One region of the Promicromonospora noduliphila genome, then DNA from elsewhere that is predicted to be linked to it. Evidence: riboswitches for the same ligand, from Rfam matches in the RefSeq annotation. Region 1 holds a riboswitch; each other region holds the start of a gene.
The links. Region 1 has a riboswitch for cyclic di-AMP ahead of AC0QU1_RS20410 (C40 family peptidase). Riboswitches for the same ligand answer to the same signal wherever they lie in the genome.
Positions count from the first base shown of each region.

Region 2: another riboswitch for cyclic di-AMP. It lies ahead of AC0QU1_RS17170 (C40 family peptidase); the one in region 1 lies ahead of AC0QU1_RS20410 (C40 family peptidase).
Region 3: another riboswitch for cyclic di-AMP. It lies ahead of AC0QU1_RS23790 (C40 family peptidase); the one in region 1 lies ahead of AC0QU1_RS20410 (C40 family peptidase).

Region 1 covers NZ_CM167806.1:4,640,600-4,650,506, forward strand. The annotation lists gene AC0QU1_RS20380 (ABC transporter ATP-binding protein/permease) at 1-1,829, shown strand, start outside; gene AC0QU1_RS20385 (amino acid ABC transporter ATP-binding/permease protein) at 1,826-4,153, shown strand; gene AC0QU1_RS20390 (SDR family NAD(P)-dependent oxidoreductase) at 4,314-5,126, opposite strand; gene AC0QU1_RS20395 (MarR family winged helix-turn-helix transcriptional regulator) at 5,216-5,704, shown strand; gene AC0QU1_RS20400 (GNAT family protein) at 5,723-5,866, opposite strand; gene AC0QU1_RS20405 (phytoene desaturase family protein) at 5,928-7,655, opposite strand; cyclic di-AMP (ydaO/yuaA leader) riboswitch at 7,801-7,952, shown strand; gene AC0QU1_RS20410 (C40 family peptidase) at 7,954-8,874, shown strand; gene AC0QU1_RS20415 (NAD(P)-dependent oxidoreductase) at 8,927-9,904, shown strand.
Region 2 covers NZ_CM167806.1:3,901,792-3,911,698, forward strand. The annotation lists gene AC0QU1_RS17165 (FAD-binding oxidoreductase) at 1-1,059, shown strand, start outside; cyclic di-AMP (ydaO/yuaA leader) riboswitch at 1,377-1,547, shown strand; gene AC0QU1_RS17170 (C40 family peptidase) at 1,549-2,382, shown strand; gene AC0QU1_RS17175 (purine-cytosine permease family protein) at 2,524-3,948, shown strand; gene AC0QU1_RS17180 (cysteine hydrolase family protein) at 3,945-4,730, shown strand; gene AC0QU1_RS17185 (helix-turn-helix transcriptional regulator) at 4,714-5,526, opposite strand; gene AC0QU1_RS17190 (SDR family NAD(P)-dependent oxidoreductase) at 5,523-6,377, opposite strand; gene AC0QU1_RS17195 (SMP-30/gluconolactonase/LRE family protein) at 6,595-7,488, shown strand; gene AC0QU1_RS17200 (YbaK/EbsC family protein) at 7,620-8,114, opposite strand; gene AC0QU1_RS17205 (serine/threonine-protein kinase) at 8,341-9,907, opposite strand, start outside.
Region 3 covers NZ_CM167806.1:5,461,256-5,471,162, reverse strand. The annotation lists gene AC0QU1_RS23825 (NCS2 family permease) at 1-1,147, shown strand, start outside; gene AC0QU1_RS23820 (hypothetical protein) at 1,240-2,268, opposite strand; gene AC0QU1_RS23815 (MFS transporter) at 2,482-3,786, opposite strand; gene AC0QU1_RS23810 (MarR family winged helix-turn-helix transcriptional regulator) at 3,783-4,229, opposite strand; gene AC0QU1_RS23805 (MHYT domain-containing protein) at 4,510-5,328, opposite strand; gene serC (phosphoserine transaminase) at 5,482-6,591, opposite strand; gene AC0QU1_RS23795 (iron-dependent transcriptional repressor DtxR) at 6,674-7,390, shown strand; cyclic di-AMP (ydaO/yuaA leader) riboswitch at 7,593-7,755, shown strand; gene AC0QU1_RS23790 (C40 family peptidase) at 7,806-8,543, shown strand; gene AC0QU1_RS23785 (universal stress protein) at 8,726-9,703, shown strand; gene AC0QU1_RS23780 (aspartate aminotransferase type Ic) at 9,778-9,907, opposite strand, start outside.

The DNA of each region.
Region 1 (9,907 bases):
TGCGGCGCGCGGTAGTGGAGGCGTGGGCGGTGCGGGGGCCGCGGGCCGGTTGGGCGGCGGTGGGTGGTTTGCTGGCGGACGGCGCGGCGGCGGGCGTCGCGGCGGCGGGCGGTGCCGTGGCAGACGGCGGGAGCGGTAACGCGGCGGCGGGTAGTGACAGCGTGGCCGACGGCGGAGCTGGCGTATCGGCGTCGAGCAGCGGGAGCGGCGCTCCGACGTCGGGCAGCGGGAGCGGCGCGAGCCCCGAGGCCGAGGTGGCGACGCTCGCGACGCGCGGGCTGGACGCTCTGGAACCGTACCTCGTGCGCTACGTGCCGCAGCTCGTGCTGACGGCGCTGCTCACGCCCACGCTCGTCTGCGTGGTGCTCGGCCTGGACTGGGTCTCCGCGGTGATCGTGATCGTGACCCTGCCGCTCGTGCCCGTGTTCATGGTGCTCGTGGGGCGGCTGACGGCCGGGACGTCCGAACGGCGGCTCGCCACCGTGCAGCGGCTCGGCGCCCAGGTGCTCGACCTGGTCGCCGGGCTGCCGACCCTGCGCGCGTTCGGGCGCTCGGTCGGGCCGGGTGAGCGGGTGCGCGCGCTGGGCGACGCCTCCCGCAAGGCCACGATGGGCACGCTGCGGATCGCGTTCCTCTCCTCGATGGTGCTGGAGCTGCTGACCACGTTGTCGGTGGCGATCGTCGCGGTGGGCGTCGGGCTGCGGCTGGTCGAGGGTGCCATGTTGCTGCAACCGGCGATCGCTGTGCTGGTGCTGGCGCCTGAGGTGTACCTGCCGCTGCGGCGGGTGGGGGCGGAGTTTCACGCGTCGGTCGATGGGGTGGCCGCAGTTTCTCGGGCGTTTGCTCTGCTTGATGCTGGGGCTGCTGGTGTTGCTTGGGCTGCTGCCCCTGGTTCCGTCCGGTCGGAGGGTGGGGCAGCGCGGGCTTCCGGGGGGACGCTCGTGCTGGATCGGGTTTCCGTGCGGGCTGTCGGGCGAGGCGTCCTTGCGCCTGCGGGGCTGTCCGCGCGGATCCCGCTCGGGGCCGGCGAGGCCGGGGGCGGGCGGGTCGTCGCGTTGCGCGGGCCGAGCGGGTCCGGCAAGTCGACTGCCGTGCTCGCGATTCTCGGGCTGCTGAGGCCCGACGCCGGGCGGGTGGGGCTGGTGCCGCCGGGTCGAACTGTCGCCGGTTGGGATGGCGGCGACGAGGCTGCCGACCGCACGGGTGCTGACGGTGGAGCCGTCGATCGCGGGGCTGCTGATCACAACGCTGGCGGCGGTGGGGCTGGCGAACGCGGCAGGTTTGGCGAACTGGCTGACGAGGCCGTCGGCGGGCTGGAGGCCTGGTGGTCGATGGTCACCTGGGTGCCGCAGCGGCCGTCGCTCCCGCCTGGGCGGCTGCGCGACGTCGTGCTGGACAGTGTTCCGGGCTCGGACGCGGACTCGGATCCGGGCCTAGAGCAGGCGCTCGTCGAGGCGGCCCGGCTGACGGGGCTGGACGACGTCGTCGACTCGCTGCCGGACGGCTGGGACACGCGCGTCGGGCTGGGCGGCGTCGGACTGTCCGTGGGGCAGCGGCAGCGCGTGGCGCTGACGTCCGCCCTGCTCGACGACGCCGCGACCAAGCCGCTGGTGATCCTCGACGAGCCGACCGCGCACCTCGACGCACGCGGCGAGCAGGCCGTGCTCGACACCGTCCGGGCCTGGCGTGACGCCGGTCGGACCGTGCTCGTCGTCGCGCACCGGGCGTCGCTGCTCGGGCTCGCGGACCAGGTGATCGACGTGCGTTCGGCGGCAGATCCGGGAGCAGGTCCGGGCGCCGATCCCGCGACCGGCCGGGAGGCGCGATGACCAGCCCGTCGACCCGTGGCCAGGTCCGGGAGGCGCCCCGGGGCGGGCGCCCCGATCCGTTGCGGCGCATCCTGCCCCTGCTGGAGGTCCGGCCGGGCAAGGTCGTAGCCGCGATCGGGCTCGGCGTGCTGGCCCTGGCCTGCGCGATCGGGCTCGCGGCCGTCGCGGCCTGGCTCATCGCGCGGGCGTCGCAGATGCCGCCGGTGCTCACCCTGTCGGTGGCCGTCGTCGCCGTCCGAGCGTTCGGGATCGGGCGCGGCGTGCTGCGCTACTGCGAGCGCCTCGCCTCGCACGACGTCGCGCTGCGCGGCATGGCCGCCCTGCGCGCCAACCTCTACGAACGGCTCGCCGCCAGCGACCGGCCGGTCACCGTGCGGCGCGGCGAGCTCCTGGCGCGGATCGGCCAGGACGTGGACGACGTCGGCGACGTCGTGGTCCGCGCGCTGATACCCGCCGGCGTCGCGGCGGTGACGTCGATCGGCTCGGTGATCCTGCTCGGCGCGCTCCTGCCTGCGGCGGGGGTGGCGCTGGCGTTCTGCCTGGCGCTCGCCGGAATCGTGACACCGTGGCTGGCCGCGCGTGCCGCGGCCCGGACCGAGGCGCGCGGGGCGGCGGCACGCGGCGAGGTGACGGCGCTTTCCCTGGAGATCCTGGAGGAGTCGGCCCCGCTGCGGGTCGCGGGCCGGTTCGGCGCGCGGCTGGCCGACCTTGACGCGGCGGACGCGCGCTTGTCCGCCGTCGCCGACGACGGGGCCCGCACCTCCGGGCTGGCCGCAGCCCTGGGGGCGCTGGCGCAGGGACTCGCGGTGCTGGCCTCGCTGGCGCTGGGGATCCCGGCGACGCTGTCGGGTGCGCTGTCGCCCGAGGCGCTGTCGGTGATCGTGCTGACGCCGCTCGCCGTGTTCGAGGCGACAGCGGGCCTCCCCGCCGCTGCCGTGCAGTTCCACCGGTCGCGCGAGGCGGCCCGCCGGCTGCTGGCGCTGCTGCCCGCAGAGCTGCCGCTGTCGGGATCAGCGAAGGCAGCAGCGTCGACGCCGGCAGCGGCGGCCGCGACGGCGCGGGCCGGAGCGGCGACGGCGGCTGCGAGTGCTGTGACGTCGGCGTCGCATGCGTCGGCTGAGCCGGCCGCCGCGGCATCAGCGGCTGCGGGGTCGAGGGTTGTCACGCCGGAACCGGCGGCGTCGGGGGCAGCGGCGGGACCACTGCCCGGGGGCGTGCCAGATGCACAGGTCACCGGAGTGATCCCGGCGTCTGACATGTTCGAGGGTGGGGGCGTTGACGCCGGGGACCGCGTGCTGCTCGTGCTCGACGACGTCGCCGCCGGCTGGCCGGACGCGGACGGCGAGCCGCGCGTCGCCGTCGAGGGGGTGTCCCTCACGCTCCGGCCGGGGTCGGTCGTGGCGCTGGCGGGTCCGTCCGGCGTCGGCAAGACGACGCTGCTGATGACCGCGGCGGGCCTGATCCGGCCTGTCCGCGGCACGGTAACCGCGCAGTCGGCAAGCGGCACGGTGGCCGCCCGGTCAGCGAGCGGCACCGTGACCGACCGGGCGGCAGGCGGCACCGCCCCCGTCCGGTCGGCAATCCGTCATGAGATCGGTAACTCGGATTACCGATCTCATGACGGATTGCCGACCACTCGCGCCGAGACGACCCGCACCGAGACCACCAGCGCGGAAGCTGCCCACATGGGGGCCACCCGCGCCGGAGACGGTCGTACCGGCGCGTTGTTCGTGGCCGAGGACGGGCACGTGTTCGACACGACCGTGCTGGAGAATCTGCGGGTCGCGCGCGGCGACGTCACGCCCGACGAAGCGCGGGCCGCGCTCGATGCTGTCGGGCTGGGTGAGTGGCTCTCCGTGCTGCCCGACGGGCTGGACACGGTGCTCGGCACCGATGCGGCGGCGGTCTCGGGCGGCGAGCGCCGTCGGCTCCTGGCCGCCCGCGCGCTCCTGTCCCCCGCACGAGTGTTGCTCGTGGACGAGCCCGCCGAGCACCTCGACGCCGACACCGCCGACGCGCTGGTGCGGACGCTCGCGGCGCACGCCCGCAGGACGGGCCGGGCCGTGCTGCTGGCGACGCACCGCCTCACGCCGCTGGCCGCAGCGGACGAGGTTCTTCTCCTGGCCGGCGGCCCTGTCGCCGCGTCGAGCGCTGGCAGCACATCCGGCACTGCCGACGCATCGGGCGCGTCGGGCACTGACCGCTCCGACAATGCGCATCTCGACGGCGGCGTGGCTACGGTCGTGGCCCGCGGCGGTCACGAGCACCTGCTCGCCATCAACCCGGACTACGCCTGGGCGGCGGCGCAGGAAACCCATGCCTGACCAGGCGTCTGGTGCAAGTCTGACCAGGCATCTGCTGCAGGCCTGACCAGACACCTGCTGCCGGAAGCGTCCTTCCCGGCAGCAGGCGCATCGTCCATGGCACCGGCTGGTAGCCCGAGCGTCCAACCGGCAGGCGTCAGCATCAGGCATCAGGCAGGACTCAGCCGACGTCGGTCACCTCGTGCAGGCCCTGCCACCGGTTGAACCTGCCCGTGAGCCGGGGGACGACGCTGCGCGGCAGCAGGCGTGCCGGCCAGGTCATGGCCCGGGTCACGGCCCTGCCCGGGTAGGACACGGCGCACCGGCGGGTGTAGTCGTCCAGCGTCCGGGCGGCGACGGTCTCCGGTGCGTCGGCCGCCCGGGGGTCGATCGTGGCGGTGGTCCCGTCGAAGAAGCCGGTGGCGACGGCGCCGGGGTGCGCGGCCATGACGTGCACGCCCGTGCCGCGCAGCTCCTCGGCCAGCGCCTCGGTGAAGGAGAGCACGAACGCCTTGGTCGCGGCGTAGCTGGCCTGGTAGGGCATGGGCTGGAAGGCGGCGGTGGACGAGACGTTGATGATGCCGCCCGACCCGCGGGCGACCAGGTCACGCCCGATCGCGTGGGTCAGCGCGAGCAGGCCGCTGACGTTGAGTCCGACGGTGCTGAGCTGCGGACCGAGCGGGCGGTCGAGGAAGGGTCCCGCGCTGCCCGCCCCGGCGTTGTTGAGCAGCAGTCCTACGGTCAGGCCGCGGTCCCGCAGCTCCTCCAGGATCCGCTGCGGGCCGTCCGGTGCCGCGATGTCGCCGATGACCACCTCGGGTTCGGGCCCGCCGCGCTCCCGGATCTCCGCGGCGACCGTCCGCAAGGTCTCTTCCGAACGGGCCAGCAGGACCACACGCGCACCCCGCCGCGCCAGCTCCAGCGCGTAGGCCCGCCCCAGCCCCTTGGACGCGCCGGTCACGAGTGCCGTGACGCCTCGGTAGTCGTCGTTCACAGGATCCTCCATTGTTTCGAGCCTCAAAGTATCGGATGCCGAACGTAGCACGATCCTTCGAGGCTCGAAACATCGGTAGGATGGGCGGCATGGCCACGTCCGAGCTCACCGCGGTGGTCGCCGCGACCCACGACATCTGGATGCGGACCAACGACCTCCTCGGGCAGGCGCTGGCCGATCACCAGCTCACGCCGGCGACGTTCCAGGCGCTGTGGGTCATCGACCCCGACGAGCCGCCGCCCTCGATGAAGGTCATGGCCGAGCGCCTGTACTGCAACGCCCCGAACCTGACCTTCATCACGAACCAGCTCACCGGCCGGGGCCTGGTGGAGCGCGCCGTCGACCCGAACGACCGCCGCTCCCGCGTCCTGGTGCTGACGGCCAAGGGCCGCGAGGTGCGCGACGAGCTGGTCCGGACGGCGCTGGAGAAGACCCCGCTGGCGGTGCTGACGCAGAGCGAGCTGCGGCAGCTCACGGCACTGCTGAGCCGGGTCACGGGACCCGGTCTACCCGCGCCGGACCAGACGGCCGACGACGCACAAGACGCAGACACACCAGAGACCGCCCGGCGTGGGTAGGCGAGCGGCCGGCCGGCGTCAGAGGGTCTTGTCGAACTTCTTGCTGCGCTGCTCGTAGCCCAGCCGATCGTAGAAGGCATGCGCGCCCGTACGCCTCATGGCCGACGCCACGGTCGCCCGGAGAGCGCCGACGGACGTTGCCCACTCCTCGAAGGCCGCCACGAGCTCCCGGCCCGCCCCGTTGCCGCGGTGCGACTCGGCGACGACGAGCGCGGTCCCGCCGTCAGCCCCCGAGCACCGCCATCGCCGCCGCCCGCCCGGGGATGCCGCTCACTCCCCCGCCGCGGCGGGCGCCGGCACCCGCGAGCAGCACCCGCCGGTGCTCGGTCTCGACGCCCCAGCGCCCGGCGTCGTCGGCCGACTCGGCGAACGGCCAGCGCAGGTCGCGGTGGAAGATGTGCCCGCCGGGCAGCCCGACGTCGCCCTCCAGGTCGACCGGGGTGCGCACCTCGAGACAGGGCCTGCCCTCGGCATCGAGCGCGAGCACGTTCTCGATGGGTTCGGCCAGCACGGAGTCCAGGGACGCCAGGGTGGCCCGCAGCGCGCGCTCGCGGGCGCCGTCGGGGTCCGCGCGGAAGAGCCGGGCCGGCATGTGCAGCCCGAACAGCGTGATGGTCTGGGCCTCGGTCCCGGCGAGCGACGGCCCGAGGATCGTCCGGTCGGAGAGCGTGTGGCAGTAGATCTCGCTCGGCGGCAGCTCGGGGATGCGCCCCGCCGCTGCCTGCGCGTACGCGTCCTGGAGCTGGGTCAGCGACTCGTTGACGTGCAGCGTCCCGCTGAACGCCGCCACCGGGTCGACGTCGTCGCGCAGCTTCGGCAGGCGCGTCAGGAGCATGTTCACCTTGAGCTGCGCGCCCTCGGGGTAGGACGCCGGAGCCGCGCCACCGCCGTCCGCCACACCCGGGCCGACGGCGTCCGCCACACCCGGGCCGACGGCGTCCGCCACACCTGGGCGGACGGCGTTCCCCGCACCCGGTCCGACGGCGGCACCGGAACCGGAACCCACGCCCGGCACGGTCGGCCCGCCAGCAGCACCCCGTCCGGCCCCGCGCAGCAGCCGCTCCAGCTCGGCGGGGGCGCATCCCGCGAGCAGGTGCCCGGCGGTCACACCGCGGGCACGCCCGTCGGCGTCGGTCCAGGCCACCTCCACGCCGGACGCACCGGGGTCGACGGCGGTGACCGTCGCCGAGGTGACGACGACGGCGCCGGTGGCCACCGCGGCGTCGTGCAGGGCGCCCGAGACCGCGCCCATGCCGCCCACCGGCACGTCCCAGTCGCCGGTCCCGTTGCCGATCACGTGGTAGAGGAAGCAGCGGTTCTGGCGCAGGGACGGCTCGTCGACGTCGGCGAACGTGCCGATCAGGCCGTCCGTGGCGGCCACGCCGCGCACGACGTCGTCCGCGAAGGTGCTGCGCAGCACCTCGCCGAGGGGCTCCTCGAAGAGGGTGCGCCAGGCCGGCTCTCCCACGAGGTCCCGGACCGCCGAGCGCGGGAGCAGGGGCTCGGTGAGGGTGGGCGCGAGGCGGCGGGCTACGTCGGCGGTCATCGCGTAGAAGCGGCCCCAGGCCTCGAAGTCGGCGTCGGAGCCGGTGAGGCGACGGAACGAGGCGCGCGTGGCGGCGTCGTCCTTGGTGTCCACGAGGAGGCCGCCGTCGGCCACCGGTGTGTACGACGACCAGCGGCGGCGCACGAGGCGGACCGGCAGCCCGAGCTCCGTGACGATCCGCCGCGGCAGGAGCGAGACCAGGTAGGAGTAGCGCGACAGCCGCGCGTCCACGCCTGCGAAGGGCCGGGCGGAGACGGCGGCGCCGCCGATGTGGTCGGCCCGCTCCAGGACGAGGACGGAGCGGCCGCCGCGGGCCGCGTAGGCCGCGGCGGTGAGGCCGTTGTGGCCGGCCCCCACGACGACGACGTCGTACCGGGCGCGTAGGTAATCGGGCATGCTCGCCATGGTGACACGGGGTAGCGATTGCCAAGAACGTTCCATCACGAGTCGGTATGTGACCTAATCGTGACTTTTTCTCGGAAGGTCGGTACGGTCATGTCACCTCGCCAGCAACGGCGGGGTCCAGGTCCGGACGCCGAGCCCTGTCACCGGTCCTGAGCAGCTACGACGTGACAGGGGCGGGGGAACCAGGTAAGCCGGGCACGCGAGTGTCCTTGGGGTGAAGCCTCTTGCGAGGCCGGGTGAACTGAACTCCCCATCCGAACCCGACAGCTCACCTCGTAGGCGTCCGAGGAGATCACTGGTGACCGTACTCACCGACCGTGCCCAGGACTGGGCGGACGACCAGGCGAACCGACCCAGCTACCGGGGCAGGCACCGTGCCGAAGGCCCTGCACTCACCCCCTTCACCGCCCTGACCCAGACCGCCGCCGAGAACGCCGCCCGTACCGGCGCCATCGCCGTCGTCACGTCAGGCATGCTCGCGTCGGTCTTCACCCAGACCGCGCACACGGCGCCCGCCGAGTCGCACACGCAGACGGCGCCCGCCAACAACACCGTCGACACCAAGCTCCGCGCCGGGCTCGCCGAGAACCTCGTGACCAGGGTCAAGGTCACGCAGGAGGCCGACTTCTGGGCCGAGCGCGGACGCGTCACCGTGACCCCGTACGCCGAGACCGAGGCCGGCATCGCAGAGGCCAAGGCGAAGGCGGAGGCCAGGGCGCGCGCCAAGGCCGAGGCGGAGGCCAAGGCTCGCGCCGAGGCGGAGGCCAGGGCCGCCGCCGAGGCGGCTGCCGTGGCAGAGGCGGCAGCGGAGGCAGAGGCTGCGGCCGCCGCCGAGGCTGAGGCGGCCGCTGCCGCCGACGCCGCGGCGGAGTCCGCGGACCTCGGCCAGCAGGCCGTCAACCTCGCCCTCGAGTACGTGGGCATCGCCTACGTGTACGGCGGTTCCTCCCCCAGCGAGGGCTTCGACTGCTCTGGCCTGATCAACTACGTCTACGCCCAGCTCGGGATCGACCTCCCGCGCAGCTCCAGCGAGATGGCGACCGTCGGCTACCAGGTCGCCGCCGCGGACGCCCAGCCGGGCGACATCGTGTGGACGCCGGGCCACGTCTCGCTCTACGCGGGCGAGGGCATGGTCGTCGAGGCCCAGCAGGCCGGCGTCCCCGTGCACTACACGGAGATGTGGCAGGACAACGCGGTGTTCATCCGGGTGACGGGCTGACCCCTGGTCCCAGGTGCGGGATCTTCACGCCGGGTCCGGTAACGTCCCCGGCGTGAAGATCCTCGTACCGGACGTCCCGTTCGACCTCGACTTCCCCTCCCGGCTGCCCGACGGCGGCGCCTCCTTCGCGCCCGGCGGCACCGACGCCGTCGTCGCCTACGCGATGAACGAGCCGGTCCCCGAGGAGCACACCGACGCCGAGCTGCTGGTCACCTGGGCCAACCCGCCCAAGATGCTCGCCGACGCCGCCCGCCGGCTCACGAAGCTCCGCTGGGTGCAGACCCTCTCCGCCGGGCCGGACGTCGCGCTGCGCTCCGGGTTCGCGCCCGACGTCGTGATCTCCTCCGGGCAGTCGCTGCACGACGACACCGTCACCGAGCACGCCCTGGCCCTGATCCTGGCGTCGGTCCGCCGGATCGACGTCTCCCTGGCCGCGCAGCGGGAGCACCGCTGGGCCAAGGAGATCGCGTTCGCCCAGGGCGACCCGGTGACCGGCCGCGAGTACACGCTCGACGGCGCGCGCGTGACGATCTGGGGCTTCGGCTCGATCGCCGTGCGGCTGGCCCCGCTGCTCACCGCGCTCGGCGCACGCGTGACGGGCGTCGCCTCGCGCGCGGGCGAACGCTCCGGCTACCCCGTGGTGGGCGCCGACGACCTGGACGCGCTGCTGGGCGAGACCGACCTGCTGATCTCGCTGCTGCCCGCCGTCCCGGCCACCCGGCACATCCTCGACGCCCGCCGGCTGAGCCTGCTGCCGCCGACGGCGCGCTTCGTCAACGTGGGCAGGGGCGCCACCGTGGACGAGGCAGCCCTCGCGGACGCGCTGCGCTCCGGCGGGCTCGCGGGCGCGGCGCTCGACGTCATGGAGACGGAGCCGCTGCCGTCGGACTCGCCGCTGTGGGACGTGCCGAACCTGATCCTCACGCCGCATGTCGCGGGCGGCCGGCCCCGGGGCGCGGCGCAGTTCCTGGCGGAGCAGCTCACGGCGTGGCGGGCCGGCGCCGAGCTGCGCAACGTGGTGCGCCGCTGACGC
Region 2 (9,907 bases), 740 kb from region 1:
GTCGACGGCGACCGCCACCTCGTCCGGATCGGCGGCGGCGCCACCTGGGGCAAGGTGGCGAACGCGCTGGCCCCGCACGGCCTGGCGATCTCCTCCGGTGACACGAAGAGCGTCGGCGTCGGCGGGCTGACGCTGAGCGGCGGCATCGGCTGGAAGGTGCGCAAGTACGGCCTGGCCCTGGACAGCCTGGTCGCGGCGGAGGTCGTCACCGCCGACGGCGGGGTGGTCACCGCGAGCGCGGACGAGCACCCGGAGCTGTTCTGGGCGGTCCGCGGTGGCGGCGGCAACCTGGGCGTCGTGACAGCCTTCGAGTTCGTCGCGCACCCCACGACGGAGGTCTTCTTCGGCAAGGTGACCTTCCCGGCGTCGGAGGCGGTGACCGTCCTCCAGGGCTGGGCCGACCACCTCCGCACCGCCCCGGAGGAGCTCACCTCGGTCGCCACCCTGGCCAACCCGCTCGCGGGCGGCCCGGACGCGCCCGTGGAGATCCACGTCGCGTTCGACGGCGACGACGCCGGCCTCGCGGCGCGGGCGATCGACCCGATCCGCCGGCTCGGCACCGTCGTCGCCGACGACGTCGCGCTGAAACCCTACGCGGACGTCCTCGTCGAGGGCGCCGCCCCGCCGCCCGGCATCGAGCTGCTCGCCCACAGCGGCTTCGTGCGCCGCGAGTCGGTGCCGGAGGCGCTGAAGACCCTCGCCGAGGTCGGGACGGCGCAGGGGTCGCCGCTGATCTCCGTCCGCGCCGTCGGCGGGGCGGTGTCCCGGGTGGCCGGCGACGCCACCGCCTACGCGCACCGCGCGGCGGAGCTGATGGTCGCGACCGTCACCGGCGGGCCGAAGCCCGTCGTCGAGGCCGCCCGCCCCCGGCTGGCAGCGATCTGGGCGAAGCTCGCCCCGCACGTCGACGGCGCCTACGCGAACTTCCTCGCATCCGCCACCGAGGAGGACGTCGCCGCCGTCTATCCGTCCCCGACGTACGAGCGGCTGGCCGCGGTCAAGCGGCAGTACGACCCGGACAACCTGTTCCGCCTCAACCACAACGTCCGGCCCGCCTAGACCCGGTCCGGTGCGCCCTGGGCGGGCCCGAGCCGGGCGCCTGGGCGGGCCCGAGCCGGGCGCCGAACCGCAGGTTGCGCGTGCTCCCGGTCGCCGAACCGCAACGACATGCCGGCACACGACGAGCCGGCCGGCGTGTCGTTGCGGTTCGGCGACCGCGACGCTGCGGCGGGCCCTTATATCAGACCGGATAATTCGGTCAATAGCCGCGCCCCTCCACAGCACGCTCCGTAACGGGATTGTGACTTTCTGGCCCTTCCGGGTTACGGTCGGTCCCGCTCGCGGGAAAGTCCGTGGGTACTCGAGGCGGACGCCGAGCCCTGCCACCGCCCGAGATCTGCACTGACCAGATGGCAGGGACGGGGGAACCAGGTAAGTGGGCACCATCGGTGTCCTTGGGGTGAAGCCGCACAGGTTAGGACCGCGGCCGGGTCATTCTCCGATCCGAATCCGACAGCTCACCTCGTAGGCGTCGGGAGAAAGCCGAACGTGACTACTCGCACGCCCGGGCGCCATCGTGCTGCCCGTAGACCCATCACGCCCCTGACCCCGTTCACCCGCGCCGCCGCGCGCGGCATCTCCACGACGGCCCGCCGGAGCGCGGTCGTCGCGGCCGGCTCGGGACTGATCGTCTCCCTGCTCGCGGGGCCCGCCAGCGCCGCTCCGGCGGCCGCGGCCCCGGCGACCGAGCCGGACACCACGACGGCGGAGCTCGACGCCGTGACGCTCGACGCGGTGAAGGACGCCGCACGGGAGGTGACCACCGCGAAGCTGACCACGGCGAAGGCGGACACGGCGCCGGCCGTGAAGGTCACCGCCAAGAGCAAGTTCACCCTGGAGACCGGGACGATCAAGGTGACGCCGGCACCCGAGCCGGAGCCCGAGCCCGAGCCGGTCGTCGAGGAGGTCGTCGAGCCCGCCGAGGAGGAGGTCACGGCCACCGCCGTCGCCGAGGAGCCCGCGGTGGAGGAGGCCGCCCCTGCGGCTACCTCCGGCTCGGCGATCGTCGACATCGCCATGCAGTACCTCGGCGTGCCGTACCTCTGGGCCGGCTCGACCCCCGCCGGGTTCGACTGCTCCGGGTTCACCTCGTACGTGTACGCCCAGGTCGGCATCAGCCTGCCGCACAGCTCCGCGGAGCAGCGCTACGCGGGCACCGTCGTCTCCGCGGCCGAGGCACAGCCCGGCGACCTCATCTGGACGCCCGGCCACGTCGCCATCTACGCGGGCGACGGCATGCAGGTCGAGGCCCCGGTCCCCGGCGAGACCGTCCGCTACACCTCGATCTGGCAGTCCAGCCCGACGTTCATCCGCGTCGGCTGAGTCCGCCGGCCCCGCTGAGACCGAAGGGCCCGCACCATCCGGTGCGGGCCCTTTGCCGTCCCCCCGGACCTGACTGTGGTCAGGGACGAACGTGGCGCACCTCTCATCCCCGTGTCAGTGGCGAGTGGCAGGATCACCCGTATGAGCTCAGCCACGAGCATCGAGACCAATGCCCTGAACACCATCGACGAGAGCGAGCGCCGCGGGTCGCCGCGCGAGCTGTTCTGGCCGTGGTTCGCGGCCAACGTCTCGGTGCTCGGGCTGGGCTACGGCTCCTACCTGCTCGGGTTCGGGGTGTCGTTCTGGCAGGCCGTGGTGGTCGGGATCGTCGGCATCGTGGTGTCGTTCCTGTTCTGCGGGTTCATCTCGCTGGCGGGCAGGCGCGGCTCGGCGCCCACCATGGTGCTGTCCAGGGCCGCCTTCGGCGTCCAGGGCAACCGGCTGCCGTCGCTGCTGTCGTGGGTCCTCACCGTGGGCTGGGAGACGGTGCTCGTGGCGCTGGCCACGCTCGCGACCTCCACGGTGCTCGGCGCCCTCGGCTGGGGCGGCGGCACGGCGACCAAGGTCGTCGCCCTCGTGGTCGTGGCGGGCATCGTCGTGGCGGCGGGCGTCTTCGGGTTCGGCCTGGTGATGCGGCTGCAGGTGGTGATAACGGTGCTGACGGCGGTGCTCACCCTCGTCTACATCGTCCTGGTGGCCGACCACGTCGACTGGGGGACGGTCGCCGCGATCCCTGCGGGCGGCGGGCCGCAGGTGATCGGCGGGCTCGTGTTCATGATGACCGGGTTCGGCCTGGGCTGGGTCAACATGGCCGCCGACTACTCGCGCTACCTCCCCCGGACCGCCTCGGGCCCGCGGATCGTCGGCTGGACCACCTTCGGCGCCTCGCTGGCCCCCGTGGTCCTGCTCGTGTTCGGTCTGCTGCTCGCTGGCTCCGATCCCGTGCTGAACGAGGCGATCGGCGCCGACCCGATCGGCGCCCTGTCCACCATCCTGCCCACCTGGTTCCTCATCCCGTTCGTGGTGGTGGCCCTGGCGGGGCTGATCGGCGGCGCCGCCCTCGACATCTACTCCTCGGGGCTCGCCCTGCTGTCCCTCGGGCTGCCCGCGCCGCGCTGGCTCGCCGCCGCCATCGACGGCGCGCTCATGATCCTCGGCGCGGTCTACGTGGTGTTCGTCGCCGACTCGTTCATCGGCCCCTTCCAGGGCTTCCTCATCACGCTGGGCGTGCCGGTCGCCGCGTGGTGCGGCGTCCTGCTGGCCGACATCCTGCTGCGCCGCCGCGACTACACCGACGCCGACCTGTACTCCGCCTCCGGCCGGTACGGGTCCGTGAGCTGGAGCGCCGTGCTGCTGGTCCTGGCCGGCACCGCCGTCGGCTGGGGGCTGGTGACCAACACCTACGCGCCGTGGCTGCAGTGGCAGGGCTACCTCCTTGGCCCGCTCGGCGGAGCCGACGGCGACTGGGCGGGCGCCAACCTCGGCGTGCTCGTCTCCCTGGTCATCGGGTTCGCCGGCACGCTCCTGCTGAGCGCCGGCGCCGTACGCCGCCAGGAGGCGCGATGACCGGCGGCGGAGCAGGGACGGGCCAGGCGGCGGAGACCAGCGGCCGAGCGGAGGCCGGCGGCTCGGCGGAGACCAGCGACGGAGCGGAGACCGGCGACGCGGCGGAGACCAGCGACGGAGCGGAGACCGGCGACGCGGCGAAGACCAGCGACGGAGCGGAGACCGCCGTCGTGCCGCCGGGGCCGGACGCCGCCCTGGTGGTGATCGACATGCAGAACGTCTTCGCGCATCCGCCCAGCCCGTGGGCGTCGCCCGACTACCCGGCCGCGCTCGCCGGGACCCGGCGCCTGCTCCCCGCTTTTGCCGGCCGCACCGTGCTCACCCGCTACATCGCCCCCACCGTGCCCGACGGCGCCTGGCGCGCCTACTTCGACCAGTGGCCGTTCGCGCTCGTGGCGCAGGACGACCCGCTGTACGAGCTCGCCGGCCTGGCCGACGTCGCGCAGGCCGGGGCGCCCGTGGTGACGCGCACGACGTTCGGCAAGTGGGGTCCGGAGCTGGAGGCCGCGACGCGCGAGGCCGGCGAGCTGGTGCTCGCGGGCGTGGCCACCGACTGCTGCGTGATCTCGACGGCGCTCGCCGCGGCCGACGCAGGCCGCCGGGTGCTGGTGGTCGCCGACGCCTGCGCGGGCTCGACCGCCGAGAACCACGAGCGCGCCCTGGAGATCATGCGGCTCTACGCGCCGCTGATCGAGGTGACGACCGTGGACGACCTCCTCGCCCCGCCAGCACCCCTCGACTCGGAGGAGACCAGCCCAGGGAACATCAGCCCCGAGGGCTGACGCCCAGCGCGTGCCGGTGGAGCCGGCGGAGCTGCCGCGGGTCGACGCCCGCCTGCTCCGCCACGGACGCGACGGTCGCGCCGTCGTGCGCGAGCAGGCGGCGCACCCGCTCGGCCCGGACCGCCGTCACGTACTGGTGCGGGGTCACGCCGACGGCACGCGCGAAGGCCCGCAGAAAGTGGTACGGACTGAGGTGCACGAGGGCCGCCAGCTCAGCGAGCGGGTGCGGGTCGAAGGGCGCGCCGTGCACCCGGTCCGTCACCGCGAGCACCCGGGCGCGCTCCAGCACGCCGGGCACCTCGCGGCGCCCGGCGCCGTGGGCCGACGTCGCGAGGTGCGCCAGCACCAGGCTCACCAGCTCCTCGGCGGCCTCGGCCGTCACGCCGTCGGTCAGCAGCGACCGGCGCACCCTCGCGGACGCGGCCCACACGACCGGGTCGTGCCCCACGGTGCGGTAGGACTCGTGGGCCTCCCACGAGATCTCGTGCTCGGCCGCCGCACTCGCGAGCGCGGCGGCGCTCGGGACGATCTCCACGCTCTCGGTCGGCTCGCGGGTACGGAGCCAGGCCAGCGGCCGGGCGCCGTTGACGCCGACCGTCCCGGGCCGCAGGTCCAGCAGCCGGGCCGGCTCGTCGCCGTGCCGCACCACGGCGTCGGCATGCCCGGTGAACGTGACGCCGACGGCGAACGGGGCGCTCGCGCTGGTAAATCCATCCGCCTCGTGCGCGGGCAGGACGGCGTGCACGAGCCGCCCGGCGGGGTGCTCCGCCGTCCGGACCCGCGCTTGCCCGGTCACGGCCGCGCAACCGGGTCCAGGTCCGTCGACCGCGAGACCTCTGCCCACTCCGCGAGCTCGGCGCCCAGCCGCTCCAGCCGCGCCGCGATCCCGTCGTGCGCGTCGGCACCGAGCACCAGCCGCGTCGGCGCCGCGTCGCCGGTGACGACGGCGTGGATCGCCGCTGCCGCCTTCACCGGGTCGCCCGGCTGGGTGCCACCACCGGTGGCGACATACTGCCTGGTGGGGCCCACCGTCTCGGCGTACTCCGGCAGCTCGGCGGACACGAGCGCCGCCGACCGGTCGAAGAGTCCGGTCCGGAACGCGCCCGGCTCCACCACGACGAAGCGCACGCCGGGCACCTCGTCGACCAGCGTCTCGGTGAGGCCCTCCAGCGCGAACTTGGTCGCGCAGTAGACCCCGAACCCCGGCATCGTCACCTGGCCGCCCACCGACGACATCTGCACCACCGTGCCACCACCCTGGCGGCGGAAGTACGGCAGGACGGCGCGGGTCAGCGCGGCCGGGCCGAAGAAGTGGAGCTCGAAGAGCTGCCGCAGCTCGTCCTCCGTGGTCTCCTCCAGGGCGCCGACCTGCGTCCGGCCGGCGTTGTTCACGAGCACGTCGATCCGCCCGTTGGCGGCGACCACGTCCCGCACCAGCGCGTCGGCCGCGTCGAAGGACGCCGACCGCGACACGTCGAGGGTGAGCGGGACGAAGCGGTCCCCGTAGGCGTCGGCGAGCGCGCGCAGCCGGTCGGCCGACCGCGACGTGCCGACCACGGTGTCACCGCCGTCGAGGGCGGCGCGGGCGATCGCCTCGCCGAACCCCGAGCTGGCACCCGTCACGACCCACACGCGCGACATCGGCATGGTTGCTCCTCCCTGGTACGACCCGTGCTCTACGAGTACCCCTGGAGCCTAGGCATCCGGAAAGCCCGTGGACGAGGACGGAAGTTGCGGTTCCGTCGCCCCCGCAGCCGCCCTGGTCCGGCCGCGCACCCGCACGGGCCAAGACGCGCGATGATGTCCTCGCCCAGCCGACGGACAACCGACCCGCCACCGGCCAACCAGACCGAAGGAGCCAGACGTGACAGTGACCAGGATCCGCGCGCGCTGGGAGCACCACGACGAGCGGTTCGCCCCGGTGCGCGGGGACACCTTCGCCGAGGTGCTCTTCGACGAGGGGAGCTGGCTCGAAGGACCCGCCTACTCGCCGGCCTGGCGCACCCTGTTGTTCAGCGACATCCCGAACGACCGGGTCCTCGCCTGGGACGAGGCGACCGGCGGCGTCGGCGTCTGGCGCAGCCCCGGCGGCCACGCCAACGGCCGCACCGTCGACCGCGCCGGCCGCATGCTCCAGTGCGAGCACGGCACGCGGTCAGTGACCCGCACGGAGCCGGACGGCACCGTCACCGTGCTCGCCGACCGCTGGCAGGGCAGACGCTTCAACAGCCCCAACGACCTGGTCGAGCGCAGCGACGGCAGCGTGTGGTTCACCGACCCGAGCTACGGCATCCAGAGCGACTACGAGGGCTACCACGCCGTCCCCGAGACCGACGGCTGCCACGTCTACCGCTGGGACCCCGACGGTTCGGTCACCCGCGTCGCCGACGACTTCGCCGCCCCCAACGGCCTGGCCTTCTCCGCCGACGAGCGCACGCTCTACATCACCGACAGCGAGCGCGGCCACCTCCGCCGCTTCGACGTCGGCCCGGACGCGACCCTCACCGGCGGCGAGGTGCTCGCCACCTGCGACGCCGGCGCCTTCGACGGCGTGCGGGTCGACGACGCCGGCCGCCTCTGGGCCGCCGCCCACGACGGCCTGCACTGCCTGGACCCCGACGGGACGCTGCTCGGCAAGCTCCTGCTGCCCGAGGTGTGCTCGAACCTGACGTTCGGCGGGCCGAAGCGGAACACCCTGTTCGTCACGGCCACGAACCTGCTGCTCTCGATCCGGCTCAGCGCGACCGGACTCCGCTAGGAGCTGGGGCCGATGGGACGTGGCGCCGAGCTTCTGGTGCGGCGTCCTGGTGGCGCCGGTGTTCGCGCTGGGAGCCGTCGCGCTCGGCGGCTGACCCACCGGCGCTCGGCGGCCGACCCACCGAGAACAGCTCAGCCCTCCGGCGCCACCGCCGTCGGCGTCCCGCCCGTGATCCGGACCAGCTCGTCGAACGTGGTCGGGAACACGGTCTTGGCGTGGCCTGCTGCAGCCCAGACCTCGGCGTGCGCGGCGAGCGCCGTATCGACGTAGGTGGGCACCGGCGCCGGGTGTCCTACGGGCGCGACGCCCCCGATGACCTGGCCCGTCGCCTCCTTGACCTGCTCCTTCGACGCCCGGGTGATGGACGCTCCCACCCGCTCCCCCAGCCAGGCGGTGTCCACGCGGTGGGCACCGGAGGTCAGGACGAGCGTGGGCTCGCCGTCGAACAGGAAGACGAGCGAGTTCGCGATCTGGCCCACGGCGATGCCGAGATGCTCGGCGGCCAGCGCGGCCGTCGTCGCGGCGTCGTCCAGCCAGCGGACCTGGGCGGCGACGCCGGCCTCGGCGAGTGCGGCGGTGACCTTCTCGACGGCGGGATGGGTCGGTGCGGGGACGTGGTTCGACATCCGACGATCCTAGGCAACGGCTGACGTTCGTCGGAACGTATTAGTCCGCTTCCACCACGCGATGAGGCCTGGAGAACGCGCGAGAAACAGGCCCAATCGCGTGCTGGAAGCGGACTTCGAGGAACCGACCGGGTACGGGCGCCGGGGACGTTGGTCCTGAGCACGCCCGACAACAGCACGCTCGACAACACCACGCCCGACAACAGCGCGGTCCACGGCACCCGGTCTACAACGCCGCCGCAGCCGACCGCGCCACCGTCACCGCCGCCTCGCACAGCGTGTCCTGGTCGCTCTCCCCCGTGAGGTGCACCCGCAGCAGCTCGCTCACGGGCCCGTCGCCCTCGGGGCTGGCCCCCTCCCGGGCGACGACGTCGACCAGGCACCCGTCTCCCCAGGCGTCGCCGCGCTCGTAGGCCGGGTACCCGGACAGCGAGAGCTCCGTGCTCTCCCCCGGCGCGTACCCCTCGTCCCGCTGGAACAGGATCCGCAGGTAGCGGCCCTCGTCGCCGTCCCAGTTGCAGTCCCACTCGGCGAACTCGCGCTGCGGGCTCACCAGGTCGTCGATGTCGAGGGCCGTGCGCAGGGCGTCGTCCGAGGGCAGGTCGCACGTGCCGGCCGCGATGACCGAGCCCGGCAGTGGGAGCGCCGTCCGCACCGGGAGGTCGTCCGCCCTGACCAGGGCGACCGCCCGGTCCGCCACGGACCCGGCCATCCCGCACAGGTCGGCGCCGGAGCCCTCCACCGAGCTCGCCTCGAACGACAGCGTGTACCGGTCGCCCGCGCCGAAGACGACATCACGGGAGCACTCCCCGTCGCCGTCGGACGAGTAGAGCGTCACGCCGCCACCCCGGTCCGCGCCGCTGCCGTCCGGGTCCTCGTCGGTGAACATCGTGAGCTCCACCTCGCTGAGCCGCGAACCGTCCGAGACCGTCACGGTGCACATCTGGAAGACGTCGCGGTCGCTGTCGGTCCGCGGGGTGCCGAACCGGTCGAGCGCCCCGCCGCCCAGCAGCTTGCAGGGGTCCCAGGACGCCTCGCGGGCGGCGTCGGGCGACTTGTCCGGGAACCGGATCGGCGCCGCGGCCACGGCCGGCTCCCGCCCGCCACCGCCGTACGACCCGCCGCCGTCCGACCCGCCGCCGTCCGACCCGCCGGCGCTCCCAGCGGGCGTCGGCGTCGGCGTGGGCTCGGGCCGGGTCTCCTCCGGAGCCGCGACCACCGGCTTGCTCTGCGGCCTCGCCTTCGGCCCCGCCTCGGTGCCGGCCCGGCTGGGGCCGGTCGCGCCGGCCTCGGCGCCAGCCGCCTGCTCCGGTCCGCCCGCACCGGGCCCGAACGCGTTCCACGAGTACAGCGCCCCGGCGACGACGAGCACGGCCACGCAGGCCGCGGTGACCAGCGCCCGCGCCCGCCGTCGGCCCGGCCCACGTGGGGGACGGAACGGCCCGTTCCCCGCCGCGATGCTCCGCAGCTCGTCGCGCACGGCCTCGAGCTCCGGCCGCTGGCGCGGGTTCTTGTCGAGCATGCGCAGCAGCACGCCCGCCATCGCGCCCGCGCGGCGTGGCGGGCGGACGTCGTCGCGCTCGGTCCGGGCGAAGAGCTGCGCATCGCTGCCCTCCCCGAACGGCGTGGTGCCCTCCAGTGCCCGGTACAACGTGGCACCGAGCCCGAACACGTCCGCGGGACGGCGGTACTGGGTGTCCGGGACGAGCATCTCGGGCGCCAGGTACCCGGGCGTGCCGGTGACCCGGGCCCCGCTGGTCATCGTGGCCGCGTCCGCCACGCTGTGTGCGATA
Region 3 (9,907 bases), 820 kb from region 1:
CGTCGTGGCCTACTCCGTGGCCGCGCTGCCGGGCATGACCTGGGCCGACGCCATGGGCATCGTGGTGCTCGAAGGTCTCGTCATCCTGATCCTCGTGATCACCGGCTTCCGGGAGGCCGTGTTCAGGGCCGTGCCGCGCGAGCTCAAGATCGCGATCAGCGTGGGCATCGGCCTGTTCATCGCGTTCATCGGCGTGTTCGACGCCGGGTTCGTGCGCATCCCCGCCTCCCTCGCGACCCCGACGGAGCTCGGTATGGGCGGCTCGGTCGGCGCCTGGCCGCTGTTCGTGTTCGCGTTCGGGCTGCTGCTCGCCGCCGTCCTGATGGTGCGCAAGGTGCGGGGCGGCATCCTCATCGCGATCATTGCCTCGACGGCGCTCGCGGTGATCATCGAGGCGGTCGGCCAGATCGGTGGGCGTGGCGACGAGAACCCGGACGGCTGGGCGCTCAACGTCCCGGCCCTGCCGGAGTCGGTGGTCGCGCTGCCGGACTTCTCGCTCATCGGCCAGTTCTCGCTGTTCGGGTCCATCGAGGCGATCGGGCCGATCGCCGTGATCCTGCTGGTGTTCACGCTGCTCATCGCCGACTTCTTCGACACGATGGGCACGATGGTCGCGATCGGTGGCGAGGCGGGGCTGCTCGACTCTCGCGGAAATCCTCCGCGGACGACCCAGATCCTGGTCGTTGACTCGCTGGCCGCCGTGTCGGGCGGCGCCGGCTCGGTCTCCTCGAACACGGCGTACGTCGAGTCGGCCTCCGGCGTGGGCGACGGCGCCCGGACGGGGCTCGCCGCGGTGACGACGGGTGTGGCGTTCCTGCTGACCACGTTCCTGTCGCCGCTCGTCGAGGTGGTGCCGCACGAGGCGGCCACCCCGGCACTCGTGATCGTCGGGTTCCTCATGGTGGTCCAGGTGACGGGCATCGACTGGACGGACCTCGAGGTAGCCATCCCCGCGTTCCTCACGATGGTGCTCATGCCGTTCGCGTACTCGATCACGGTCGGCATCGGGGCTGGCGTGATCTCGTTCGTGCTGCTCAAGATCGCCGTCGGCAAGGCGGGCAGGGTCCACCCGCTCCTGTGGGTGGCGGCTGCGCTGTTCGTCGTCTACTTCTTGCTGGGCCCGATCCGCACGGCGGTAGGCATCTAACGGGCCGGGCGCGTGACGGTGCGCTTCTACCCAGTCATTAGGCCCAGAACATGGGGTTTTTCCGGGCCCAATGACTGGGTAGAAGCGCACTCTCACCTGCCCGAGCGGGACATGGCTCGGGTGTTGAGTTCCAGCGGGTGGCCCACGGCTTTGTACCGGCCCGGCGTCCATCGATGTCGGGCGAGTACCCTCGCGATCTGCGCACCGATGCCGCCAGGCCGGTCGTTGTCCGACGGCCGGAAGCGGAGCATGATCACCTGCCCGGACGCCAGGATCTGGTTCTGGCGTGGGGCGTCCCGGACCAGCGCCTGTGCGGTGGTGTGCGGGCCGACACCGTCGATCTCGACGACCAGCCAGCGCCCGTCGGGGAGTCGCCAGATGAAGTCGACACGTGCGACGACCCTGCCGTCCAGCACGATCCGCACCTGGGCGTCGTCCGGCGGAACCCCGTTGTCGTGGCACGACAACCGGGCGAACGACTCAGCCGGTGACTCCGAGCGCGGGTCGACCAGGGCGAACAGCTCATGGAGCTGGGCAGCTCCGTGCCGCCGTCGTGCCAGGTTGTGCAACGCGACGAGTCGGGTCGGGCTGAACCCGTGCCGGCGTGCGAGGTCGTCGAGCACGGCGAGAGCGTTCTGCCGGGGGAGCTTGGGGAGTGCCTGTGCGGCGGCATGGTCGATCCGCGCGACCGTACGATCGCTGACCGACTCGGTCGGGAACGCCGGGTAGTCCACCATGGCGACGTCGTGGCGCGTCCGTCGGGGCGACCGGTCCTCGCGGGCGACCTCCAGCGGGAAATCGCGGGGGAGCCCGGCGACGCCGTGCAGCACGAGCGCACAGCAGCCGGTGGCGATGGCGTCAGGGCCGTGCACGAGCAGCGCGAACCAGGTCCGCCACCTTGCGGCATAGTCGAACCAGTCGTCCTTGATCCTGCTGTTGAGCGGTACGGGGTCGGTGTCGTACACGCCGCGTGCGGGGCTGGTCCAGCGGAGCTGCCGGACCAGACGTCGTCGAACCTCCCGGCCGATGCCGAGCTCCTCGCACTGGAGCGTGGAGAGCAGGCCCGCTTGTCGTCGCAGCAGCGGTTCCGCCGCTCTCGGGATCGCGAAGGTCTTCGGCATGGACCCACTTCATCAGTGCCGGGCCCGCCGCGCCGACCACGAAGCGCCCCCCTGTGCACAACCGCCCGAGAACGCCCCCTGTGGTCGCACTCGCGCCCCATCGGGCTGTCACGGAGAGTGCGCTTCTACCCAGCGATCTGGCCCAGAACACGGGTCGTTTCCGGGCCCAATGACTGGGTAGAAGCGCACTCTCGGTGATCGGCCCAGCCAAGGTCACGCTGCCAGGGCCTGCTTCTCCGGGTCCGGGGTGGCGTCCGGGTAGGTCACCTGGAGGTACGGGCGCGGGATGCGGTGGGTGCGGGAGAGGCGGGCGCGCACGCGCACGTGCCACGTCCGGTAGGCCCAGACCGTCGCGAGCACGGCCACGAGCAGCGTGGCCACCGCGCCGATGAGCACGGCGTACCGGGGCCCGAACGTCTCGCCGATCCAGCCGACCACGGGGGAGCCCAGGGGCGTGGTGCCGAGCAGCACCATCATGTAGATCGACATGACCCGACCGCGCACCTCAGGCGCCACCGAGAGCTGGATCGCCGCGTTCGCCGAGGTCAGCATGGTCAGCGATGCGAAGCCGACCGGGATCGACATCAGGAGGTAGCCGAGGTAGGTCGGCATGACCGCCTGGATGCCCATGGCGATCGCGAAGGCGAACGCGGCGCCGAGCACGAGCCGCACGCGCGGCCGATCCCGCCGGGCCGCCAGGAGCGCCCCGGCGAGCGAGCCGATCGCCAGGACCGACCCGAGGATGCCGTACTCGCCGGCGCCCCGGCCGAACTCGACGCGCGCCATCATGGCCGACGTGAGCTGGAAGTTCAGGCCGAACGTGGAGACGACGCCCATCACGACCATGATCACGACGATGTCGCTGCGCCCACGGATGTAGGCGAGGCCCTCGCGGATCTGCCCCTTCGCCCGCGGCGCCACCGGCAGCACCCGCAGGTCCCGCATCCGGGTGAGCGAGAGGATCACGGCGCCGAACGCTATGCCGTTGATGATGAACACCCATCCGCTGCCGACGGCGGCGATGAGCAGACCCGCCACGCCGGGCCCGATGAGCCGAGCGGCGTTGAAGTTCGACGAGTTGAGGCCGACGGCGTTCGCGAGCCGCGTCGTCGGCACGAGCTGGGCGACGAAGGTCTGGCGCACGGGGCCGTCGACGGCGCTCACCACGCCCAGCAGCGTCGCGAACACGTACACGTGCCACAGCTCTGCCGCGCCGGACAGCACCAGCGCACCGAGCCCGAGGCCCAGCACGCCCATGCCGCCCTGCGTGAGCATCAGGAGCTTGCGGCGGTCGACGCGGTCGGCGAGCAGGCCGGCCCACGCGGACAGGAAGATGTGGGGCAGGAACTGCAGCGCGGTGACAACACCCACGGCGACGCCGGAGTTGTTGGTGAGGACGGTCAGGACTACCCAGTCCTGCGCCACGCGCTGCATCCAGGTGCCGATGTTGGCGACGAGAGCGCTGGCGAACCAGAGACGATAGTTGCGGTATTTCAGGCTGGCGAAGGTGGCGCTCATCGAGCGGCGATCCGGATCAGGAGCTCGCTGGCTCCCGCAAGGATCTCTCTCTCCTCTACGGTCAGGGTGGACAGCTGTTTGGTGAGCCAGGCGTCACGCCGACGCCGGGTCTCGGCGACCTCGCGCTCGCCCGCGGCGGTGAGGCGGACGACGACCTGGCGCTTGTCCGTCTCGTGCTCCACCTTCTCGACGAGGCCGAGCTCCGCCAGGGTGTTCACGGCGCGGGTCATCGACGGCGGGCGCACTCGCTCGTGCTCGGCGAGGGAACCTGGGGACATCTCGCCGTGCTTGTGCAGCACTGTCAGGATCCCGAACTGCCCCTCGGGGAGGTCGGCCTCGCCGCGCTCGGCACGCAGACGACGGGAGATGCGGGTGAGGGCGACGCGCAGGTCGCCCCCGACCGTGGCCGGGCTTCGGCTCGGTCTGCGGGAGCTCGACGACACCCGCACTAGTTTAGATCATTAGCCTTGCTAACGGTACGTGGGTCTGGTCACACCATTCGCGGCGGCAGGCACGCCGTCGGGCGGACGACGAAGCCGCCCGCCCCGACGACGAAGCCCCGCCCCGACGACGAAGCCCCGCCCCGACGACGAAGCGCCCGCCCCGACGACGAAGCGCCCGCCCCGACGACGAAGCGCCCGCCCGACGACGAAGCCCCGCCCCAACGACGAAGCGCCCGCCCCCCGAGGGGGACGGGCGCTCCGAAGTAACTGTCGCCGAGGGTCAGCGCACGCGATGGGTCTGCGCGAACTGGGCGGGCCCCGGCTGCAGCTCCTGCTGGATGGTCTCGAACCGCTGGCTCTGCTCCGTGTGCGCCTTGAGCCGGTTCTCGAACTCGGCCTGCGTGCGCAGCTCCTCCTCGGTGGGCCAGAGGCCGATGCCGAGGATGAGCAGGAACGTCACGACGCTCACCGCCATCACGAGCGGGACGAGCAGCTGCATGGTGGACGCGCCGGCCGGGACGCTGTCGACCGGGTTGATCACCGAGACACCCGCCATGCCGGTGTAGTGCATGCCGGTCACCGCCAGACCCATGATCAGCGTGGCCACGATGGTGGCGAGCGTGCCGCGGATGTGGACGGTGCACCAGAGCGCCGCCGTCGCCGCGACGACCGCGACGACCACCGACGCGATCACGTAGGTCGGGTTGTAGACGACCTGCGCCGACATCTCCATCGCTTCCATGCCCATGTAGTGCATGGCCGCGACGCCGGCGCCTGCGAGCGCACCGCCCACGATCATCGCGGGCAGCTTTCGCTTGCCCAGCTCCGTGATGAACAGGCCGGCACCCACCACGACGATGGCGATCGCCGCGCTCAGGAGGGTTTCGGGAATGTTGTATCTGATGGTCACGCCTGAAGCCGAGAAGCCGAGCATGGCGACGAAGTGCATCACCCAGATCCCGGTACCGCCGAGTGCGATGGCGCCGAACACGAGCCACGCCGCGCGCGCGCCGCCCGAGGCTGCTCGGGCTCGAGACGTGCACGCAAGGCCCGTCGCTGCGCCGGTGCACGAGATCGCGTACGCCAGCAGGGGCGTCACGATCCCGAATGTGAAGTGGTCGATCACTGGCATGGTGTTGAACAGCCCCTCAGAATGGTTCCCTCTGTTGCGGAAACGTTACAGAAGCCCCTGTACCAGGGACAATAGGCAGAACTCCCCGTCGAAGGGATATTGCGGACGTGATCAGGCTGGTCAGAGGCCTGCGACGAGGTAGTCGATGGAGGCGGTGAGCGCCGCGACGTCGTCGGGTTCGACCGCGGGAAACATACCTACCCGGAGCTGGTTGCGCCCGAGCTTCCGATAGGCGAACACGTCCTGAATGCCGTTGGCGCGCAGCTCGTCCAGCAGCCGTCCGGCGTCGACCTCCGGGGCCAGGTCGATGGTGCCGACCACCGTCGACCGCTCCTCCGGGCGCTCCACGAACGGCGTGGCCCAGTCCCGCGCCTCGGCCCAGGAGTAGAGGATCTCGGCCGACGTCGCGCAGCGCTTCGCCGACCACTCGAGCCCGCCCTGGGCGATCAGCCACTCGACCTGGTCGGCGAGGAGCAGCAGCGTCGCGACCGCCGGCGTGTTGAGGGTCTGGTCCTGGCGCGAGTTCTCGACCGCCGTCGTGAGCGACAGGAACTCCGGCACCCAGCGTCCTGAGGCCTCGATCCGCGCCGCGCGCTCGACGGCGGCGGGGGAGAGGACGGCGAGCCACAGGCCGCCGTCGGCCGCGAAGGCCTTCTGCGGGGCGAAGTAGTAGGCGTCGGTCTGGCTCAGGTCCACGGGCAGCGCGCCGGCACCGGAGGTCGCGTCGGTGAGCACGACGGCGCCGTCGGGCCCGGCCGGGCGCAGCACCGGGGCCATGGCGCCGGTCGAGGTCTCGTTGTGCGGCGTGGCGTAGGTGTCGACGTCGTCGGCGGGCGCGAGGTAGGCCACCGTGCCCGGCTCGGCCGAGATCACCTGGGAGGGCTCGAGGAACGGGGCGCGCGACGTCGCCGTCGCGAACTTGCCGCCGAACTCGCCGAACGCCGCGTGCTGGGCCCTGCGCTCCACGAGGCACAGCGTCGCGACGTCCCAGAACGCGGTGGAGCCGCCGTTGCCGAGGGCCACCTCGTAGCCGTCGGGCGCGCCGAGCAGCTCCGCCACACCCTCCCGGATGCGGTGCACCAGGCCCTTCACGGGCGCCTTGCGGTGGGACGTGCCGAGCACGTGGGCGTTCGCCACGAGATGATCGACCTGCCCCTTGCGCACCTTGGAGGGACCGGAGCCGAACCGGCCGTCGGCGGGCAGGAGGTGTGGCGGGATTGTCAGTGGCACAGAACTAGACTAGAACCTGGGCCGACGCCCGGGGCGCCGAGCCCAGGGCGACTGGACGGCTGCGCGCATGACGGGAGCTGACGTGACGGATCTGATCGACACCACCGAGATGTACCTCAAGACGATCTACGAGCTCGACGAGGAGGGCATCACCCCCCTGCGCGCGCGCATCGCGGAGCGCCTGGGGCACTCCGGCCCCACGGTGTCGCAGACGGTCGCGCGCATGGAGCGCGACGGGCTCGTGATCGTGACCGGCGACCGGCACCTGGAGCTCACCGAGCTGGGCCACGACAAGGCGACGCGCGTCATGCGCAAGCACCGCCTCGCGGAGCGCCTGCTGACCGACGTGATCAAGCTCGACTGGGAGCACGTGCACGTCGAGGCCTGCCGGTGGGAGCACGTGATGAGCGACCTGGTGGAGAAGCGGCTCGTGGGCCTGCTGGACCACCCGCACCACGACCCGTACGGCAACCCGATCCCCGGCCTGTCGGAGCTCGGCGAGGACTACACGGACGTGCCGTTCCTCACCGGCGTCATCTCGCTGCCCTCCGCGTTCGAGGCCGCGGCCAAGAAGGGCGTGAAGGGCGAGCCGCTCGCGGCGTCGCTCACCCGCATCGCGGAGCCGCTGCAGACGGACGTCGAGCTGCTGGCCCGCCTGTCCGACGCCGGCCTCGTGCCCGGCGCGCGGGTCACCGCTGAGCTCGACGACGGGACGTACACGGTGACGGTCGACGGCGCCGGCACCGCCCTTGAGCTGGGCGAGGACCTGGCGCGTCACCTCTTCGTCGCGACGTCCTGAGCGGGTTCGAACCGGCCGTTCGGTGGGCGAGAACCGGCCCTTTCGGCGGGCGGTTTGTCCGAAACCAGTCACCACGCGTCCGACACGTTCCGTTATTCGTTGCCGGAACGTGACATCGCGGGTGAGGTCCGCTAAGTTCGGACCGCTCCCCCGGAGTTATCCGGGGTAGTCCTCGGACGGACGCCGAACTCTGTCACCGGCCCGAGGCCCCAAGACGACCGCATGACAGAGGCGGGGGACCCACCATCGGGCGCCAGGGTGCGTCCTCGGGGTGAAGCCGGGCAGTCCTTCGGGAGTGCACGGCCGGGTGATTTCTCCCACCCGAACCCGACAGCTGACCTCGAAGGCGTACAAGGAGAGGTTCTACGTGACTGCACGTACCACACGCGCACGCCACCGTGCTGCGCGACGACCCGTGACTCCGCTCACCGAGTTCGCCCAGAACGCCGCCGTCGGTCGCCGCACCGCGGTCGCCGCCGCGGGTGGCGCGCTCCTCGTCTCGACCTTCGGTGGCGCGGTGGCCGCGCAGGCCGCTCCGATGGAGACCGGCCCGGCCGCCAAGATGAACTCGGTCGACCTCAACGCGCTGACGGCGCAGGCGCGGGAGTCGCTGTCCAACGCTCCCGTGGTGACCGTCGCCCCCGACGCCGAGCTCAACGTCGAGAAGGCCGCGGTGTCCGTGGTCTCCGCCGCCGAGAACGAGGAGTACCAGGCCGAGCTCGCCGCCGAGGAAGCGGCAGAGGCTGCCGAGGCCGCCGCCGAGGAGGCTGCCGAGGCCGCCAGCATGGTCGCCACCTCGGTCGACATCCCCGACTCGGCGATCGGCAACTCCGTGATCTCGATCGCCAGCCGCTACGTCGGCGTCCCGTACGTCTCCGGTGGTTCCAGCCCGAGTGGTTTCGACTGCTCGGGCTTTACTGCGTACGTCTACGGTCAGCTCGGGATCGCGCTGCCGCACTCGTCGTCCGCGCAGCCCGGTTACGGCACCATCGTGCCGGCCTCGGAGGCCCAGCCCGGCGACCTGATGTGGACGCCCGGCCACGTCTCGATCTACGCCGGTGGCAACACGATGATCGACGCGTCCAAGCCCGGCACCGTCGTCGACTTCCGCCCCATCTGGCAGTCGAACCCCACGTTCGTCCGCATGGGCTGAGCCCAGCCGCGCAGGACCCGAGCAGAGCGCCTGTCAGTGCCCCGCCCGATGACCGGGTGGACACTGGCGGGCGCTCTGCTTTGCCATCCTTCGGCATTCTTTTTGCTACCGGATACCCACAACCTGTGCCCCGCCGGTAGCGTTGGAGTGCAAAGGTGCACTGCCAAGGGAAAGGGCTGGCGATGACACGATCCGAGGTCGTACTGGTCGGTGTGGACGGATCGGCCGCGAGCCTGCACGCGCTGGACTGGGCCACCGCGTACGCACATCGCGTGGGGTGGGCGCTGCACATCGTGTGCAGCTATTCATTGCCGTCCTTTACGGCCGCGTCACTCGACGGTGGCTATGCCGCCCTCGACGACACGACCATCCAGGAGGGCGCCAAGTCGGTCCTCGCGGAGGCCGAGGCCCGCGTGGCCGACGCCGGGGTGCGCGCCACCACCGAGGTGGCGACGGGTGATGCAGCGGGTGTGCTCGTGGAGCTGTCCGGCGACTACGGGCTCGCCGTCGTGGGCACGCGCGGCAAGGGCGGGTTCACGGAACGCCTGCTGGGCACGGTGTCGTCCGCGCTGCCCGCCCACGCGCGGTGCCCGGTGGTCGTGGTGCCGCTGCGCGCCGAGACCAACCGCGGCGTCCAGTGGAAGGCGCCGGACGCCGAGCCGGCCGAGTCGGGCGAGGCCGCGACGGAGGCCGCCGTGGCGGCCGGCCCGGGCGAGATCCGGGACGTGCGCCGCATCGTCGTCGGCGTGGACGGGTCTCCGCAGGCCGAGCGGGCGCTGCAGCACGCGATAGAGCAGGCCAACGCGTGGGGTGCGGAGCTGACCGCCGTCACCGGGGTGCCCGTCGGCAATGCCGGGATGCTGGCGTGGCTACCGTCGTCGATCGACCGCGAGCAGGTGCTGGCGGACATCGGGGCCGGCATGGACGTGCTGATCGACCGCTACGAGGCCGAGAACCCCGGCCTGCGGATCCGGCGGATCGTGCTCGACGGCACGGGCGCCGAGCTGCTCACGGAGTTCTCCACGGCGTCGGACCTCGTGGTGGTGGGCTCGCGCGGCCGCGGCGGGTTCCGCGGGCTGCTGCTCGGCTCCACGAGCCAGGCCGTGCTGCACCACTCGGCGTGCCCGGTGCTCGTGGTCAACAAGCACTGCGCGGACTGAGGGGCGCCGTCCACAACGTGTCAGGCCCTCAGGTCACTCCGGTGACCTGAGGGCCTGGGTTCTGGCAGGGCAGGTCAGTCGCGCGCCGCCGCGGCCTCGGCCGCCGCCAGGAGCACGCAGGTCGCCACGCCGTCCATCGCCGTGCGGACCTCGTCCAGCGGGGGCATCGACGGCGCGAGGCGCACGTTCTTGTTCTCCGGGTCC